2 regions of the Granulicella pectinivorans genome follow, and region 2 is predicted to be linked to the other one. Evidence: predicted binding sites of a transcription regulator. Region 2 holds the regulator's gene; the other holds the start of a gene.
What was found. Region 2 encodes LexA, which represses DNA repair genes until DNA is damaged. Its sites were predicted from a motif close to CANTTCGCTTTTTATTCGC; they were not measured.
Positions count from the first base shown of each region.

Region 1 (9,400 bases), 2.5 Mb from region 2:
GCGTCGCCGCCATCGTCATCGTCTGCACCATCGTCTGCGAGATCTCAGTCGCCCTCTGGATTCGCGCTGAAGGCCCCCTCGACTTCTCCGAGATCCTCGCCTTCGTTCTCTTCTTCCTCGCCGTCGTCCCACCCAACATCCACATCCTCCGCAGCAAACGACCCATCGTCCAAAAGGACGATGGCACCGCATCCACGCGCGGCCGTATCGCGCAGGGTGGCGTCGAAACCGCAAAGGTCTCATCGTAGCCGCCGCTACATGTACTCCGTGCCGTACTGCACCGGAATCTGCGTGAACGCAATCCGAGTCGGCGCAGCCTCCCGCGCCGGCAGCATCCCCGCAAAATGCACCGTCGTGTGCCCGAACTTCAGATTCAGCTTATCCATCGCGCTCGAAAGCTGGGCACGGTTATCCGGATCGCCAAACAGCCCCACCTGAAACTCGTCCTCGGGCACCAGCTCCCGCAGCGTAACCCCCACAAAAAACGGCTTCTGAAACTCCGGACCCACCGGCCTCTGCGCCCACATCTTCCGCAGAATATCCAGCAGCGAAAGCGTGTCCTGGCAGTCCGGAAACCGCGCCTCCATCCCCCACCCGGAGTGCTTGATCCCGCTCGTATGCTTCTTGCTCTTCATCCGCTCCGCCTCTTCGCGGCTCAGCATGTACTTGATCGTCACCGCCATCGACCCCGTATAGAACTTCTCCATCCGCAGCCGCATCGCCGCCTTGTGTAGCAGCTTATGCGCCACCGCCCACGCCCCCTCCTGCGACCGATGCTCCGGCCCCAGCACATGCGAGTGACCCAGCGACTTCTGCACCTCCGCCGCCACCGGAGCCCCATCATCCCCCGTCGCCGCGCCCCGCAGCCAGTGATACAGCCGATCTCCCCACACCGAATCCCATAGCGCGTGCATCCCCGTCCGGTCCAGCGCCAGCAGCTCCGGCATCGTGCGAATCCCCTTCGCGTTCAGCCGAATCTCCGTCTTCGCCCCCACCCCCGGCAGATCCCTCAGTTCCAGATGCGCAATCGCCCGCGGCAACTGCGAAGGCAGCAGCCCGATCAACCCATCCGGCTTCTGCATATCGCTCGCAATCTTCGCCAGGTACCGGTTCGGAGCCATCCCGATCGAGCACCGCAGCGTCTCGCCCACATCATCCTTGATCGCCTGCTTGATCTCCAGCGCAATCTTCCGCGCACGCGGAGGCTCCTGCTCCCGCCCGATCAACTGGCACACCATCTCGTCGATCGAAGGCGTATGCGCCACCGGACAGCATCGCTCCACCGCCTCCGCAATCTTGTGCGAAAACTTCGCGTACTCCGTATGCGACCCGGCCACCAGAATGATCTCCGGACAGATCCTCTTCGCCTCACCCACCTGCGTGCCCGTCTTGATCCCCAGCGCCTTCGCCTCGTAGCTCGCCGCGATACACGAGGTCGTATCCGCCATCGTAGGCACCACGGCCAAAGGCCGGTCCCGCCACTCCGGATGCAACTGCTGTTCCACCGAGGCGAAGAAGCTGTTCAGGTCGATATGCAGGAACCCGAACCGGTCCGCCTGCAACCGGCGGAAGCCCTCCTCGTACTCCGGAATGTGCACCTCATCCGCCATAAAACGCCTCGTCTCATTCTAAAGCGCGCTTCGTCGTTTCTTCGCCAACCCACGAAAACCTTTCAACATCCCCCAGTTCGCCGTCTTTTGCCGTTGCGGTTGCCCTTTTGGTTGTCATCCCCGAAGGGGATCTGCTTCTTCTTTTGCTGTTGCTGTTGTTCCTGCTTCTGCTTCCAGGTACCCCAAGGATTCAGCCTTGGGTCTCCCAGGACCGCCAACAAAACGGGCTTTCGCCCCTGGGGCATGCCTTCCTATCCCAGACAGGCAAACCCAAACTTGCCCCCGTGCACCTCCATCCGCGATCATCGTACCAACATGGAAAACCTGGCCGCCCTCACCACCGAAGCCCGCAACCCTGCCTCCGCGAAGATCGACGAGCTCTCCACCCTCGACCTCCTCACCGTCATCAACGACGAAGACGCAAAGGTAGCAGCGGCGGTCCAGGCCGAGCTCCCCCGCATCGCCCAGGCCGTCGACGCCATCGCAGCCCGCTTCCAGCAGGGCGGACGCCTCTTCTACACCGGAGCCGGAACCAGCGGACGACTCGGAGTCCTCGACGCCAGCGAGTGCCCCCCCACCTTCTCCGTGACCGCCGAACTCGTACAAGGACTCATCGCCGGCGGCGACCGCGCCCTGCGCCTCTCCTCCGAGCACTCCGAAGACTCCAAAGAAGAGGGAGCCCGCGACCTCGCCGCCGCCGGCTTCACCGCCAACGACACCCTCGTCGGCATCGCCGCCTCCGGCCGCACCCCCTATGTCATCGGCACCCTCGAATACGCCCGCTCCCTCGGAGCTCTCACCGTCTCCCTCACCTGCGTCGCCAACTCCGCAATGGCCGCTGTAGCCGAGATTGCCATCGCCCCCGTCACCGGCCCCGAGGTCCTCACCGGAAGCACCCGCATGAAGGCCGGTACCGCCACCAAGCTCGTCCTCAACATGCTCTCGACGGGAATCATGATACGCACCGGAGCCGTCTACGGCAACCTCATGGTGAACGTAAAGCCGACGAACGCGAAACTCGTCGACCGCGCCGAACGCATCATCGCCAGCGCCACCGGATGCGATCAGGCCACCGCCGCCCGCCTCCTGGAAGAGTCCGGCAAGTCCGTCAAGACCGCCATCGTCATGCACAAGCTATCCCTCGACCGCGCCTCCGCCGAAGCCAGACTCACGGCCGCCAAGGGAATCCTGCGCACCGCCCTGGAGCAATAAAACGGAGCGGCACCAGACCGAGCGGAACAAAGGAGCATGGCTCAGCCGCCGCGAAACGGAAAGACATGGCTGTAGCCATGCCGAAAAAGGCCGCTCTTAAGATCATCGATTCATTCCCAAAGGGAATCGTCGCGCCTCGTCCGCCCCCCAAGCCCCAAGACTCAAACCCGCCCAACTGACAACTGGGAAATGAAAACGTACAACTGCCTTCACAGGTACTCCTTCAACCGATCCCCAAACCGCGAATAAAGAAACGAAACCAGAATCAAAGCCACGCCCACGGCCACGAACAGGAAGATCCGTTCCCCCTGCGGCAGCCCCCAGATATCGACCACCAGCAGCTTCGCCACGCCCACCAGCAGCAGCCCCAACCCCGACAACCGAAAGCTCCTCTCCCCCGCCGCCAGCGCCACCAGGAAAAACGCCAAACCCAGCCCGCTCCACGCCATGGTCAGGTTCCCGCCATGGAACTCCGCCGGAGCCCACGCCGCCAGCAGCGCAAACACGGCAAAGAAGAACACCTGCTCCGGGTGCTCCAGCACAGCACCCATCCAGTGCCGCTCCGCCAACGCCTTGCGCCGCAGGAAAAACCCGACCGGCACAGCCGCCCCCAGCAGCCCGACAGCCGTAAAGAACGCCACCCTCCCCCACCCCTGCGGCCAGACCGTCGTCTCCCCCGCGAACAGCACCGGAGCAAGATTCACCGTCAGACCCCGTGCCACCACCATCACCGCCAGAATCAGCGCCTTGCTCCGAATCCTGGCCCCATCCCTCACCAGCGCAGCCCCCGCCAGCACCAGCGCAAACCCCGCCCACCCCGCCGCCAGCCACCTCTCCGGCAGCTCCATGTACAGCAGCGAAGACACCAGCGCGCTCGCGCACCACATCACCGCGCCACCCACCAGCGACCGCTCCCGGGAAGCCGCCTCCAGAGCCCGCCCAATCCCCTCATAGAACAACAAGCATCCCGCGACCACCCCGACCCCGGCCCAAAGCCGCAGGTCTCCCCATCCCGCCTGCGCGCCGCTCTGGAAGTTGACCGCCACCAGCCACACCAGCGACCCCAGCAAAGCCCCATACCCCTGCAACCGAGGCCCAGCCGACCGTTCCCGAATCCCAACCTCCAGCAGCACCAGCGCAAGCCCCACCCATGCCACCGCCAGCCACGCCGGAGCGATCTCAAGATACAGCAGGAACATCGCCAGCCCGCTCGCAGCCCACATCACCACCTCGGAGACGCCCTGACTCTCCAGCGCATGCACCGCATCCGCGCCCGCCCGCAGACGCAGATGCAGCGCCACACAACCCGCCATCACACTCAGCCCCGCCCACAGCCTCACATCCCCAAAACCCGCCGTCCCCGCAGCACTCAGGTTGACCACCATCAACCGCACCAGAGCCACCGCCAGCACCGCATACCCCTCGACCCGCAGCCCCATCGACCGCGACCGAATCCCTACCTCCGCCAGCACCAGCGCCAGCAAACCCCACACCAGCACCAGCGTCCACCCCGGAATCACGATCCAGAGCCCGGCGACCGTACACAACGCCGCCGCAAACGAGCTCAGCATCAGCGTCCCGGCATACGGAGAAATGTCGTGACCCAGCGGCTCCGCCTCCCGCCGCCCCAGCCACTCCGCATTCCCCCACATCGCCGCCGCGACCACGAAGAACGTCGTCGCCACCAACGCCGAGTCCGCCGTCCACGCCCCGCCGACGATCTCTCCATGCATCGCGATCATCTGCCCCACCACCAGCAGATGCACCAGCATCCCCAGCCACCGCATCAGCCTCTCGCGCAGCACCACGCCACACACAAACAGCGCCTCGCCCTCCAGCACCCAAAGCAGCGGCCACGTCACCCCATGGAACCGGAACGGAATCGCCGCCACCAGCAGCACCGACCCAATCGTCACCAGCACCGCGAACGCAGGCCTCCGCCGCCCGCGCATCGCAAACGCCAGCCCCATCTCCACCGCGCCCAGCGCCAGCAGCGCCCGGAACGCATACTCCGGGTGAAAGCTCTGGTACTTCATCAGCGTCATCACGCCAATCGAGTTCAGCACCGCGACCAGCCCCGACATCCCCTCCGCCGCCGCGCTCTTCGGCTTCCGCACGCAGTACCCCGCCCGGAAGATCGCCCAGAACAAAAGCAGCAGCCCCGTACTCTGCCCCCACAGCGGAAACGGATGCCCCGGCCCGCCATAGCTCTCCAGCACCTTGTCGAGCCACAGGAAGTGGTTTCCATAAGCCGCCAGAACCCCGGCGATCTCCAGCCCGTACCACTCCTCCCGCACACACACGAACTCCAGCCCCAGCGCCAGCACCGCGCTCGCCAGCAGACTGAACGCCGACACCTGGCTGATCGTCACCGTCGAAAACGCCAGCAGAAACGCCAGTCCCGTCACCACCTGCGACCGGTATCGCAGCGAGTGCACCACCATCCCTACGCCCACCGCGAACAGCAGCACCAGGTCCACCGCCTGCGACCGCAGCACCTGCGTCGCCGGAAAGAAGTACATCGCATACGTGGTCAAGAACCCGAGCGCCCACCCGCCCCCAATCCCCGCCCGCGCAAACACCCTGTACTGAGCCTTCGGCTCCAGCCAGAGTCCCCCGCCCAGCATCACCAGCGCCACGCCAAACGCCATCAGAATCCGCCCCACCGGACCCACATGCGTCACCTCATACGCCAGCCCAAACGCCACGCCGAACACCACAAACGTCACGCCGATCCGGTTCAGCCAGTTGGTCCCCAGCCTCTGCTCCAGCGACTCCCGCTCCTTCGCCGCAACGAACACCTGCTCTGCAACAAGAGGTGGAGGCGGTGGTGGAGGCGCAGGCGCAGGCGCAACAACAGGCTCTGCCTCACGAAACACCGGCTCCGGCGCCACGAACTCCCCGGTCACCGAAGCGGCCACAACCGGAGCGGCCGCCACAGGCGGTGGCACAGCCAAAACTTCTTCCGTCGGAACAGCGACAGGGGCCACAAACGCAACAGGCTCAGCCACCGGCGCCCGATACGCAGCCGGACGAATCGTAATTTCTTCCGCTGCTTTTTCCGCCTCAGCCTTCGCCACAACCGCGGCCATCTGCCAGGCGATCGCCTTCTCCATTGCCGCGATCTGGTTCCGCAACCGGGAGATCTCTTCGTCCTGCCGCTCCATCCGCTCGCGAGCCTCGCGGTTATCGAACCCGCGAACGACCAGCCAGCCCAAAACCACCAGCAGCAGAATCCAAATCTCCAAGCGCCACCCCTCCGACCCGGAATCGTTACCTACGCAGGGTACCTGAAGACATAAGCGCCAGCGACGCAAAAGAAAAGCTCAGCCCCCGATGGAGGCCCGGCCTAACCCATCCACAAACTTCGGACTAGAGCCCCGAACAACCCACGAACCAGAGCATCACAATGTCCTAGTTAACCAAGTCTTCCGTTCCCATAGCTTGAGGCTGCGCCGCATACCGCTGCTCCAGCCAGCCCATCCCCTGACACTCTTCGAGATAATCCGCAACGCTATCGAAGTCCACCAGAGGAGGAAGATCGATCGCATAGAGCTTTCCGTCCGCATTCTCGCAGCTCGCGCCAAGCTCCTCCACCCGTGCGAAGACCACATCCTTCTTCTCCATCCCTTCGTCGCAAAAGACGATCTGAATCGCCCGGTGCCCACCGCGGCGGACGACCTCCTGCACCACGGGATTCTTGTTCTCGGCGGAAGCGATAGCCCTCACCACATCCATGAAGTTGATTTCAAGTGTGTGCCATGGCGAATTGCGGATCTCATATCGATCCTCCCCCACCTTCACCGACCACACTCCTTCGCCGCCAACCCCATCCTCAGCGTCCGGGAGATCGATCACAACCTTCACAAACTCTTCTTCCGATTCAGACATCCGCCCCCTTAAAACAACCCACGCGGCCCAGGCATCTCAATCCCAAAGTGCTCATACGCCAGCCGCGTAGCCACCCTACCTCTCGGCGTACGATCCAGAAACCCAATCTGGATCAAAAACGGCTCATACACCTCTTCCAGCGCATCCTGCTCCTCAGCCAACGCGGCCGCCAAAGTATTCAGCCCCACCGGCCCCCCATCGTACTTCTCGATGATCGTCATCAGCAGCCGCCGGTCCAACTGATCGAACCCATGCGCATCCACCTCGAGCATCTCCAGCGCCGCCATCGCCACCGGACGCGTAATCTCCCCATTCGCCCGCACCTGCGCATAGTCCCGCACCCGCCGCAGCAGCCGGTTCGCAATACGCGGAGTCCCCCGCGACCGCATCGCAATCTCCGCCGCTCCATCATGGTCGATCGGCACCCCCATCACCTCCGCCGACCGCTCCACCACAAACCGCAGCTCATCTTCGGTGTAGAACTCCAACCGCAGCAAAATCCCAAACCGAGACCGCAGCGGCGAACTCAACAACCCCGGCCGCGTCGTCGCCGCCACAAACGTAAACGGCTTGATCTCCATCACATGCGTCCGCGCGCTCGGCCCGGTCCCGATCATGATGTCCAGCGTATAGTCCTCGAGCGCCGTATACAGCTTCTCTTCCAACACTGCCTGCAACCGGTGAATCTCGTCTAGAAACAACACCTGCTTCTCCCGCAGGTTCGTCAGAATCGCCGTCAGATCCCCCTGAATCTGCAACGCAGGCCCACTCGTCTGCTGGTACCCCACCCCAAGCTCATTCGCAATAATCGTCGCCAGCGTCGTCTTCCCCAGCCCCGGAGGCCCAAACAGCAGCACATGGTCCAAAGCCTCCCCACGGCTCTTCGCTGCCTCCAGCGCAATCGCCAACTGCTCCTTCGCCTTCTCCTGCCCAATGAACTCCGCCAGCCGCGTCGGTCGCAGCTTCAGCTCAAACGCCGCGTCTTCCTCCCCGCGCTTGCCGGAAACCAGCCGATCCGCATCCTTGCTCATCGTCGTAAAGCGCCCCCAAAGGCGATGGTAAGGCGAAGCCCGCCCCCGCGCAACCTACGCATGACTTTCCAAACCCGCAAGGAGCCCTTGCCGTTGCCCCCTTGGTTGTCATCCCCGAAGGAGATTTGCTTCTGCCGTTGCCTGTGCTGATCCTCCTTTCATCGTGTCGATCGAGGTACGCCTCGCTTTCTCCACCGCTCAATCCCCCAGCAGATCCTCCCCAGCCCCCGCCCGCAGCATCCACACCACGCATCCATGCGCCGGCACCACCACACCTTTCACCTCCCCCGTCCGCCCCGCCGCGGTCCCGTCCCAGACATTCCGTACCCTGTACTTCCCCTTCCCCAGCCCATACTTCGCAAACTCCACATCCATCGTCATCGGCGTATCCCCCACATTGAACAACGCCAGCGCCTTCTCCCGCCCCGGCAGATCCGCCGTCCACGCAATCAAATCGCCTTCATGCGAAACCTCCCGGCTTCCCATCGAAGCCTGGTCGATCCGGATCAGATCCCGATTCACCAACAACGTCGTCGTAAACCCATCCAGCATCGTCAGATTCGCCCCCAGAATCAGCGGCGACCGAGCCATCGCCCAAAGCGTAATCTGCGTCTTCGATTCATCCTCCGTCAGCCGCGACGTCCGAGCCTTCCCCCACCCCGGCTGCGGCCGCAGCTCACCCAGCGGAAGCATATCCGCATCCGGCCAGTTCCCCGGCTTCGCATACTTCTCCCACGCCGCCACCCGCGCAAACTGGCTCGTCACGCTTTGCGGAAACCCCGTCTCCGCCTTCCACACATCCCAGATGTCATCCGAGATCCGCCACATCTGCGCCAGCTCCCCCACCTCCGCAGCATGACTCAAATTCGTCGGCCCCGGCGACAGACTCAACACCACCGGCCTGCCCGCCTTCTCGATCGCCCGTCGAATCATCCGGATCTCATCCACCTTGTACGGATGGTCCGAAATACAATCCACCTTCAGCAGATCCACCCCCCACCCTGCAAACTGCCGCAGCAGCGAGTCGTAATACGCCTGCCCCGCCGCATTGTCCTTGACGCCCCAGTTCGTAGGGTCCCACGGACAGGCATCCTCCTGGTCCGCGACATCCACCGCATGAAACGCGCTTCCCTCAACCGGCGTATTGGCGATCACCGCCATCCGCGGAATCCCCCGCACAATATGAATGCCAAACTTCAGCCCCGCCGCATGCACATCCCGCCCAATCTGCTCGAACCCACGATCTCCCACCGCCGAAGGAAATCGCGTCACCGCCGGAATATACCGGCCATACGCATCGATCAGCATCCCCGACGTCGAAGGCTTCGGGCTGTCCGTGGGGTTCACCATGAACCACCCCTCGTCGATCACCGCGTAGTTCCACCCGTAGGGCTTCAGTGCCGTCGCCAGCACCTTCACATTGGCCCGAAACTGCTCCTCGGTAATGGTCAGCCCGTACGCATCCCAGCTATTCCATCCCATCGGAGGAGTTGCCGCCACCGGCTTGGTCGTTTGCGCGACCACCCCACTCGCAATCATCAAAACAAAGGCAAAAAGACGAATCCGCATGCGACGAACCTTACCACATTGTCCTGCCGGACGGGCGCCCTGCGCGGGCGGCGGTCACTTCGTGACGCGTATACCGGTCTTGCCGCA
Region 1 covers NZ_FOZL01000001.1:1,389,204-1,398,603, reverse strand. Annotated here, with positions in the region: gene BM400_RS05600 (hypothetical protein) at 1-248, shown strand, start outside; gene BM400_RS05595 (Y-family DNA polymerase) at 255-1,610, opposite strand; gene murQ (N-acetylmuramic acid 6-phosphate etherase) at 1,926-2,822, shown strand; gene BM400_RS05580 (DUF2339 domain-containing protein) at 3,032-6,070, opposite strand; gene BM400_RS05575 (DUF4265 domain-containing protein) at 6,237-6,713, opposite strand; gene ruvB (Holliday junction branch migration DNA helicase RuvB) at 6,722-7,744, opposite strand; gene BM400_RS05565 (alpha-galactosidase) at 7,943-9,313, opposite strand.
Region 1: a site for LexA is predicted at 1,637-1,655, ahead of BM400_RS05595 (Y-family DNA polymerase). Genes of this name have one in related genera too.

Region 2 (9,400 bases):
GGGCGCCTTGAGGGCGGCGGAGATCTGGTTCGCGACGGGACGAAGGACAAAGAGTACGACGCAGAAGGCGATGAGTCCCATCATGGCGGTGCGCAAGAGGCTTGGCTGCTGGGCGAGGAAGCTCCTGCTCTCTTCGAGGAGCTTGGCCATGGGGGCGAGGGGGATATCGGGAACGTTCGCGTGGAAGCCTACGTTGGACATGACGACCTGATCGCCGCGTCTTTCGTCGAAGCCTACGGCGGCCTGCGCGAGTTGTTCGAGGTGCTTCATCTCGTCGGGAGAGCGTGGCTTCCAAGTGACGTGCTGGGTCTTGCCGGCACCTTCGGTGATCTGGCGATCGTTGACGACGACGGCGGCGGTGACGCGCCGGATGCGGCCAGCGCCTTCTTCGGTGTGGACGACGTGGCGGGTGACGCCGTAGGTTCCCTGCTCTTCGGTCGAGGTCTGGCTGGCACCGGCGGCGGCGGTGGGGTAGACGGGGGCGGCCTCTTTGAGGAGGGGCGGTGTGCCCGCGGCTGCGGCGGCCCCGGCAGCCTGCGCGGACGCGGCGGGAGCGGCGGCAGGGGTGTTGCTGGCGGTTCCGGGGATGCCGGTGGGGATGGGCCTGGGAGCGGAGATCTGCTCGGTCTTGCGCATGGTGAGGGTGGCGCTCTGGGCGGGGTCATAGACTTCGTCGGTGCGCTCGACGGTGGTGTCGTCGTAGGCGATGTTGACCGTGGCTCGGACGTTTTCGCGACCGGCCAGCGGTTCGAGCATGGCGATGAGCTTGGCTTCGAGGGCCTGCTCCATATCGGCATGGGCGGCGCTGCCCCGGCCTTTGGCCTGGAGGTTCTGACGGCCTTCGGCGTCGACGAGGGTGACGTTGTCGGGGGAGAGGTTTTCGACGGCGCTGGCGACGAGGGAGCGGATGGCGTCGATTTGCTCGGGCGTGAGAGAGGCGCGGCGAAGCTTAAGGACGACGGAGGCTTTCGCGATCTTGTCCTGGCTGGCGAAGAGGGTTTGCTGGGGCAGCACGAGGTGGACGCGCGCGGAGTGGATGACGCCGAGGGAAGCGATGGTGTGTTCGAGCTCGCCTTCGAGGGCGCGCTGGTAGTTGACGCGCTCGTCGAACTCGCTGCCGACCCAGTTGGGCTTGTCGAAGAGCTCGAAGCCGAGACGTCCGGTCTGAGGCATGCCCTTGGCGGCGACCTCCATGCGGGCCTTGTCGAGAGCGTCGGCGGGGACCTGGAGGCTGGAGCCGTCGGGGGTGGTCTGGAAGGGGATGCCAGCGCCGGCGAGCTCGGAGGAGACGGTCTGGACGTCCCGGGCGTCGAGGCCGGAGAAGAGGACACGCCAGTCGGGACGCTGCCAGAACCAGGTGAGCGCGGCGCATCCGGCAAGGACGAAGAGCATGCCGCCGAGGAGGAGGTTGCGGCGACGGGGCGGCAGGGCCATAAGGCGGTCGCGCACCTGGTGCATGGCGGCCAAGGCCTGCGTCGCGGTCGCCGGGGCGGTGCGGGCGAGCTCCGTGCCTGCGGGTTGTTTGGGGTCTGCCAAGGCCTTCTCCGTGACGTGCGGTTAGAACTGCATACCCATCATCTGCTGGTAGGCGCCGACGGCCTTGTTGCGGACCTGGAGGGCGAGTTCGAAGGCCATGTCGGCCTTCTGGGTGGCGATCATGGCATCGTGGATCTCGACGCCCTTGCCGCTGAGAAGTCCGGAGACGGCGTCCGACGCCTTCGCGTCGAGGGCTGAGGTTTGATCGATCATGGATCGGAGCATGCCGCCAAAGGGCATCTCGCCGGGAGCTCCGGAGAGTCGTGGGGGCGTGATGTTTGTTGCGATCTGTCCTATGCCTGATGCGCCGATGACCATGTGCTTCTCCGTTTACTTCAAGATGTCCAACGAGGCTGAGACCATCCCCTTCTCTGCCTGAACTGCGGAGGCGTTCATCCCGTAGGCGCGCTGTGCGCCCATGAGATCGACCATCTCGGTGAGGGGGTTGATGTCGGGGTAGCTGACGTAGCCGTCGGGGCCTGCGTCGGGGTGGCCGGGGTCGAAACGCTTGAGGGCCGCGCTCTGGTCTTCGACGACACCGGCGACGGAGACGCCGCCTGGGGTCGCGATCTGGCTGTTCAGCATGCTGCCGAAGGTCTGGCTGGAGGCGGCGGCGAAGACGACGTGATGACGCCTGTAGGGGCCGCCGTCTTCGGTGCGGGTGGTCTCGGCGTTGGCCATGTTCGAGGCTACGACCTCGGCGCGTACACGCTCCGCGCGAAGAGCCGATGAGCTGATATCCATCATTCCGAAGAGATTCATAAGACGTTCCCCGTTGTACGTTCTACGTTGTGCGTTTCGCTACTTGCTTTCGGCGTGAATGGCGGACATGACGGAGGAGTACTGGTGTTTGAGAAGCTCGACGGCGGTGCGGAACTGGAGCTGCGTCTTGGCCAGTTGCAGCGACTCGCGGTCCATGGAGACGTTGTTGCCGTCGGGACGGGAGACGAGGCCGTCCACGTCGCCCGCCGTGGCGAGAGGGACCTGGGAGAGGCCGTTGAGCTGGGCCTGGAACTCGCGCTCGAAGTCGAAGCCCTGGGTCTTGAAGCCGGGGGTGTCGACGTTGGCCATATTGCCTGCGGTCATCTTCATCTGGTCGCTGGCGAGGTCGAGGTAGCGCTTCAGCGCCTCGCTCATTGGGGTGGTCACTTGCATGCGAATGCCTCCGGTTGGGAAGGAAGCATGTGAGGGACCAAACAAAAGCGCCCTCGGATGAGAGCGCTCTTATCGACCCGGGATGGCCTGGGGGAGGACTGACTTCGTTGCGCTAACGGCCACGACCGAAGCGGATCTCTTCGGCGGCGATCTCGGGCGATTCGCCGGAGAGGATCGCGCCGCGTTCCAGCACATGCATGAGCTCACGCACGTTGCCGGGCCAGGCGTAGGACATGAGTTTCGTCATCGCCGGTCCGGAGAGGCGCTTGCGGGGCTGCTCGCGTCCCATGCCTTCCAGGAAGTAATCGACCAGCGCGGGGATGTCACCGAGACGGTCGCGGAGGGAGGGGACCTCAACCGGGAAGACGGCGAGGCGATGGTAGAGGTCGAGGCGGAAGGTACCCTCCTTTGAGCGGCGTTCGAGCTCCTGATGGGTGGCGGCGATGACGCGCACATCGACACGCATGACCTCGTTGTCGCCGACGCGCTGGAGTTCACCGTACTCGAGGAAACGCAGCATCTTGGCCTGGAGCGCGAGGGGCATCTCGCCGATCTCGTCGAGGAAGAGCGTGCCGCCGTGAGCGGCCTCAATGCGTCCGGTGCGGGATTGGACGGCTCCGGTGAAGGCCCCGCGGGTGTGGCCGAAGAGCTCAGCCTCGAGGAGCGACTCAGGGATCGCAGCACAGTTGAGGACGGTGAAGCTTTTGGCGGCGCGCAGGCTGAGGCGATGCACGGCCTTCGCGACGACCTCCTTGCCGGTGCCGGTCTCGCCTTCGATGAGAACGGTGGTGGAGCGGGGGGCGACGAGACGGATCATACGGCCGAGCTCGAGCATGGGCTCGCTGGTCCCGACCATGTCGGCGAGTCCGCTGGTGGGGGCGGCTGTTCGGATATCGCGTACGACGGCCCGTGCGACCGGAGCGGGGTCCGGCTCGACGGCGGCCGGTCGGTCGAACTCTTCCTGGGCTTCGCGCAGGGCATGCAGCAGCTCGTTCCGGCGTGGACTGCGGGCGGTGCCGGCGTCCGAGACACCATCCACGCGCAGGAGATCGAGCGCGGGATAGAGAGTGCGGACCATGCCGGAGAACTCACCGACTTCAAGGTCCGGAAGCCAGCTATCGACCAGGAGAGCCTCCGGTCGGGAGCGCTCCATGAGTTCGATCGCCTCGGCTCCGCCACCGGCCTCGCGAACCTGCCAGCGAAGCCCGGTGAGGCTCTGCCTGAGACGTTCGCGCAACGCAGTATCCGCGCTTGCCAACACGACCGTACGTGATCCGGCCATCTGCCCTGTCTGCCCCGCCGCCGATGCCATCCTAGTTTCTCCTGTCCGCCGGGGACCACCCGTCTAGTTCTGTTCCAGTGCCTGCCGCAGAATCTCCCGCATGGAGGTCACGGCGGTGAAGAGACGCTGACTCTCGCGCAAAGCCTCCAGCACCGCCTCCTCGTAGGAAGCGGGCGTGCCGAACATCTGTCCGATCTCAAGACGGCATTGCAGCGCCGTGAGGGGCTGGGCCATGTCGTGGAGTGAGGCGGCGAGCTCGCGCAGGATGCGGGTCTTGCCGGTGACAAGCTCTTGCTCAGGCTCCATAGCGGGCTCCTGCCAGCGTTGGGCCCGATACGGACATCCTCGGGACGGGATGAGCGCAGGTGGAGTTCGGCGGACCGGGGGCATCGATGGCGCGACCGACCTGATAGCCCCCGCCGCGCACCGTCTCGATAACCGGAGCAGACGCGTCTCCGCCCACGGCGAGCTTCCTGCGCAGGTAGTTCACGTAGACATCGACGACGTTCGTCCCGGCGTCGGGAGACATCTGCCAGACCTCACGCAGCAACTCCGCGCGACTGCAGCAGCGACCACGATGCTGGAGGAGATACTCGAGCAGACTGAACTCCTTCACGGTCAGATCGACGGGCCGGCCACCGCGGGTGACGCGACGGTCCATGCGGTTGAGCTCCAGATCGGCCGAGCGGAGGGAGGGATCGGCATACTGCTCGCGACGCCGCAGCAGGGCGCGGCACCGCGCGGTCAGCTCATGAAGCGAGAAGGGCTTCATCAGGAGATCGTCCGCCCCGAGGTTGAGGCAGCGCACGCGCTCCTCGACCTGGGCTCGTCCGGTGAGCACAATGACGCCCATACCGCGATAGAGGCCCTGCATGGCTTCCAAGACCTCGACGCCATCCCGCTTGGGCAGACCGAGGTCGAGCACCATGAGATCGGGACGCTCCGTCGCGGCTCGTTCGAGCGCCGCATCGCCATCCCCCACCCAGGCCACGCTGTGGCCCTCCATCTGCAGACCCTTCTGCAGAAACATCCCCAACGATGTATCGTCTTCCACGATCAATACACGCATTCCATCTCCTGGCCCGATCCGTTTGTGAACTGCTCTGCGTACGAAACGTTGGGAGAGATCTCAACGATCAAGATATCTCCGCGTCAAAAGGCCAACCTGCATCCCGGCATGGTTGTGCCGGGACTTGCCACGAAGTGCGCTTGCCTTTGCTGGAATCGCGGCTTTCCTTGTTAGAACAATTTCTGCGTGGTTCTACCTTCTGCCTGGATGTGTGGATGAGGCAAGATCGAAGTGACTGATTTGCGTTCCGTGGTTCCAAAATGGGACTTCGATCCCGCGGCCCAAAATGGGCATCTTTTTGGTAAATAACCCGTTCGGAATGTTGATGTCATTTTTTCTCCTCCAGTTCGCTTTTTATTCGCTACAATTGACGCCATGGCGATCACGCGGCGGCAAAAAGAGGTCATCGACTTTCTCTCCGGCTTTACGCAGAAGAATGGCTACTCCCCTTCGTACGAAGAGATTGCGACGGGGCTTGGCCTGAACTCGCTGGCCACGGTGCATAAGCACGTCACGAACCTGCAGAACAAAGGTCTGTTGCAGAGGGCGCATAACCGCAGCCGCTCGATCGACGTGCTGCCGGCGCGGACGAGCAAGAAGGGGTTTGAGCGCCTGCCGCTGATGGGGCGTATCGCCGCGGGGCAGCCGGTGGAGGCGATCGAGAGCGCGGAATCGATCTCGCTGGGCGACATCATCGGCAACCGCGAGGTGTTTGCGCTGGAAGTACGTGGGGATTCGATGCGGGATGAGCATATCGTCAGCGGCGACTATGTGCTGGTCGAGCGCACCAAGACGGCGCGTGAGGGCGAGATTATCGTCGCGTTGATCGACGGAGCGGATGCTACGCTGAAGCGCTTTTATCGCGAAGGCACGATGATCCGGCTGCAGCCCTCCAACCACGAGATGGCGCCGATCTATGCGCCGGCGACGAGCGTGAGCATTCAGGGCAAGGTGCTCGGCGTGCTGCGCAAGTACGCATAAGGCTGAAGGTTATCGGGGTTCGCGATTTGGGATGATGGTATAAGGGCGTTCCCCCGTTGCACCGTGTTCTGCTGCATCCTGGTTGACCGCCATTGCGGGGGTCGGTATCCGACACGGCCTCGCTGAGCGGACGGATTGGCTCGCGGGAGCATATAGCCTCTGAAGGTACGCCTACAGATCCGCCGCGAGGGCAAGAGTGGGTTGCGGGCTCCGCTTTCCTGTGAACCGGTCGTCTGGGATCTGTTGCGCGTCTCTGCGCGGGCTTTCGAGACCCGATGCACAGGACTATCCAGTCCATCTGAAAATTTACTTCCGTACGCGTTGCTTTCTGGCAGATCTACGGAACCATTGCGCGCTTCCCTGCGTATTTTGGCTTGAACAGTCCTCCCCGTGTGTAGCCCATGCATCTTCTTCACAAAGGAAACATCATCATGTCGACCAGCAGGAAACGCTCGAAGCTCTGGCTCTGGATTCTCCTTACGGTTGTCGTTGTGGGCGGATCCGCCGCGATCGCCATTGCCCATGGGACGAAGCCGAAGTTTGAGAGTTCGCAACTGGCCAAGGTGGAGCGCGGTGATGTGGCTCACTCCGTGGTTGCGACCGGCAAGGTGCAGCCCGTGACCAAGGTCGAGGTGAAGTCGAAGGCTTCGGGGATTGTGACGAAGATCTTTGTCGATGTGAATGCTCATGTGACGAAGGGTCAGATCCTGGCGCAGCTCGATCAGCAGGAGATTCTGGACCAGGTGGCTGCGCAGAAGGCGCAGCTTGCGGCGGCTGAGGCCAATGCGCGCGCGGCTGCGGCGGCGATCCAGTTCGACCGCGTGAATGCGGAGGCACCGGATCTTCCGATGTATCGGCATACATACGACCGTGCGCGGCAGATGTCTTCGATCGGGGTGGTCTCGCAGCAGGCGCTGGACGATGCGCAGCAGCGGTATCTTTCGGCGAAGAATATCCAGGACAAGGGACTGGCGCAGATTACGGTCGACACCTCGAAGATGCATCAGGCCGAGGCGCAGGTCGCCCAGGCGCAGGCTTCGTTGAAGCAGTTGGAAGAGCAGCTTGCGTATACGAGCATCGTTTCGCCGATGGATGGCACGATCCTTTCGCGGGATATCGAGATTGGCGACGCGGTCAGCTCGATCCTGGTGCTGGGTTCGACGGCCACGCTGGTGATGACGGTGGGCGATACGAGCCAAGTCTACGTGCAGGGCAAGGTGGATGAGAGCGGCATCGGCAAGATCTATCTGAATCAGCCGGCGCGGATCAAGGTGGAGAGCTTCCGCGACCATACGTTTCTTGGCCACGTAACCCGCATCACGCCGCTCGGCGTCGAAAAGGATAACGTCACCACATTCGATACGCGCATCTCGATCGACAATCCGGGTGGCGAGCTAAAGGCCAATATGACCGCGAACGCCGAGATTCTTCTGGAGGAGCATAAGCAGGTGCTGACGATTCCGGAGCAGGCGGTGATCTACGACAAGGATCGCAATGCCGCCGTCGAAGTGCCGGATGCGACGCAGAAGTCGGGTAAGCGCAAGGTGACGATTGTGGCCGGGCTTTCGAATGGCACGAAGACCGAGGTGTTGAGCGGTCTCGACTTCGGACAGGATGTGATTTTGCAGCAATAATCCGGGCGTGGAGTTTGGCCCGAAATGGATGGAACGAGCTTTGCAGTCAACGCATCCAACTATCGAACGATTCGCAATGAGGAGTCCCATGTTCAAGAAATCGCTTCTTCCGCTGGCCCTTACCTTCGCAAGCGTGACCGCCTTTGCCGCGGACCACAACTTCGAGCGCAAGCTTTCGACGTCGGGCTCGCCGAATGTGACGGTAGCGACCGGTTCAGGCTACGTCCACCTGCGTCCGGGCTCGGATAACCAGGTTCACATCGCTGCCCATCTCCATGGAAGCAATAATGGCGGATGGTTCTCGGGCGGGTATGGCGATGTCGATAAGCGGATCGATCAGATCGTTGCGAATCCTCCGGTGCAGCAGAACGGCAACGACATTATCATTGGCGAGCGCCAGAGCCGGGATCTGTACCGCAATATCTCGATCGACTACGAGATCACGCTTCCCCGCGCCTCGACGATCACGGCAACTTCGGGGTCGGGCGACGTGGAGAGCCAGGATGTGGGACAGAATGTAAAGGCCGAAACGGGTTCCGGGAGCGTGCGTCTGCGCGGGGTACACGGGCCGGCTTACCTGCGTTCCGGATCGGGCGACATTGAACTCGACGAACAGGGCCAGGGCGATGTCCGGGCCTCGACCGGATCCGGTTCGATCCGTCTGCGTGGTGTGGACGGTGGATTGAACGCGGAGTCGGGCTCAGGGGACATTGAAATCTCCGGACGTGTTGCCAATGACTGGCGTCTGCAGACGGGTTCGGGATCGATTCGGTCGAGCCTGGGCGACGGCGCCCGGTTTACTCTCTCGGCGTCGACTGGGTCGGGGGACATTCGTGTTCACCAGCCGCTTTCGATGCAGTCGAGCGCGAATCACCATCATGTAACCGGTGCCGTGAACGGCGGCGGCCCTAACCTTCGTGCCAGCACCGGCTCGGGCGACATCGAGATTAAATAAAAGCTTCTCAACAAAAAGTGAGAGGATGGGCCATGATCGCTAAGACGATTGTGGCCCTTTTGTCGTTCTTCCTTCCTTCGTGCGCCATCGCAGAGATGAGCATTCAGGACGAGCTTTCTACAGCGCGCACCGAGTGGATCGGGACGCTTTTGAGTAAGCAAGTCCAAGCAGCCGTGGCGCTCTATACGCCAGATGCGGACTTCCTCGATCCCTCCGGAGCGCGTATTCACGGAGCCAGTGAGCCACTTACTCTCTACAAGACCGTCACCTCAACCTTCGACGCCTCGTGCCATCTCCGGTCACGGTCGGTCGAGGTGTCGGGCGATCTCGCCTTCGATAGCGGGGATTACGACGAGGACATCACCGTTCGGGCGACCGGCGCGAAGAATCACTTCAAGGGTTCGTACTTGACGGTGTATCGCAGTGTGGCCGGGCGGTGGCTGATCGTGCAGCAGGCATGGACCGAGATGAAACCCCAGTAGACGGAAGCACCCTCCACAACAGAGAATGGCCTGCATGAAATCGATTCTGCTCACGCTCGCTCTAGGCCTTCTTACGCTTCCTGCCGTCTTTACGTTTCCTGCCGTCGCGCAATCGGGCGAACTCAAGATCTCGTTTATCGACGTGGAGGGCGGGCAGTCGACGCTCTTTGTGACGCCCACCGGGCAGAGCCTGCTGATCGATACGGGGTGGGCGGGACATGAGAGTCGCGATGCCGACCGTATCGTCGCCGCGGCCAAGGCGGCGCACCTGAGCCGCATCGATTATGTGCTGATCACGCACTACCA
Region 2 covers NZ_FOZL01000001.1:3,847,511-3,856,910, forward strand. Annotated here, with positions in the region: gene fliF (flagellar basal-body MS-ring/collar protein FliF) at 1-1,536, opposite strand, end outside; gene fliE (flagellar hook-basal body complex protein FliE) at 1,558-1,854, opposite strand; gene flgC (flagellar basal body rod protein FlgC) at 1,867-2,298, opposite strand; gene BM400_RS15425 (flagellar basal body rod protein FlgB) at 2,338-2,691, opposite strand; gene BM400_RS15430 (sigma-54-dependent transcriptional regulator) at 2,804-4,003, opposite strand; gene BM400_RS15435 (hypothetical protein) at 4,037-4,279, opposite strand; gene BM400_RS15440 (response regulator transcription factor) at 4,269-5,042, opposite strand; gene lexA (transcriptional repressor LexA) at 5,418-6,023, shown strand; gene BM400_RS15450 (efflux RND transporter periplasmic adaptor subunit) at 6,455-7,657, shown strand; gene BM400_RS15455 (DUF4097 family beta strand repeat-containing protein) at 7,746-8,612, shown strand; gene BM400_RS15460 (YybH family protein) at 8,645-9,094, shown strand; gene BM400_RS15465 (ComEC/Rec2 family competence protein) at 9,129-9,400, shown strand, end outside.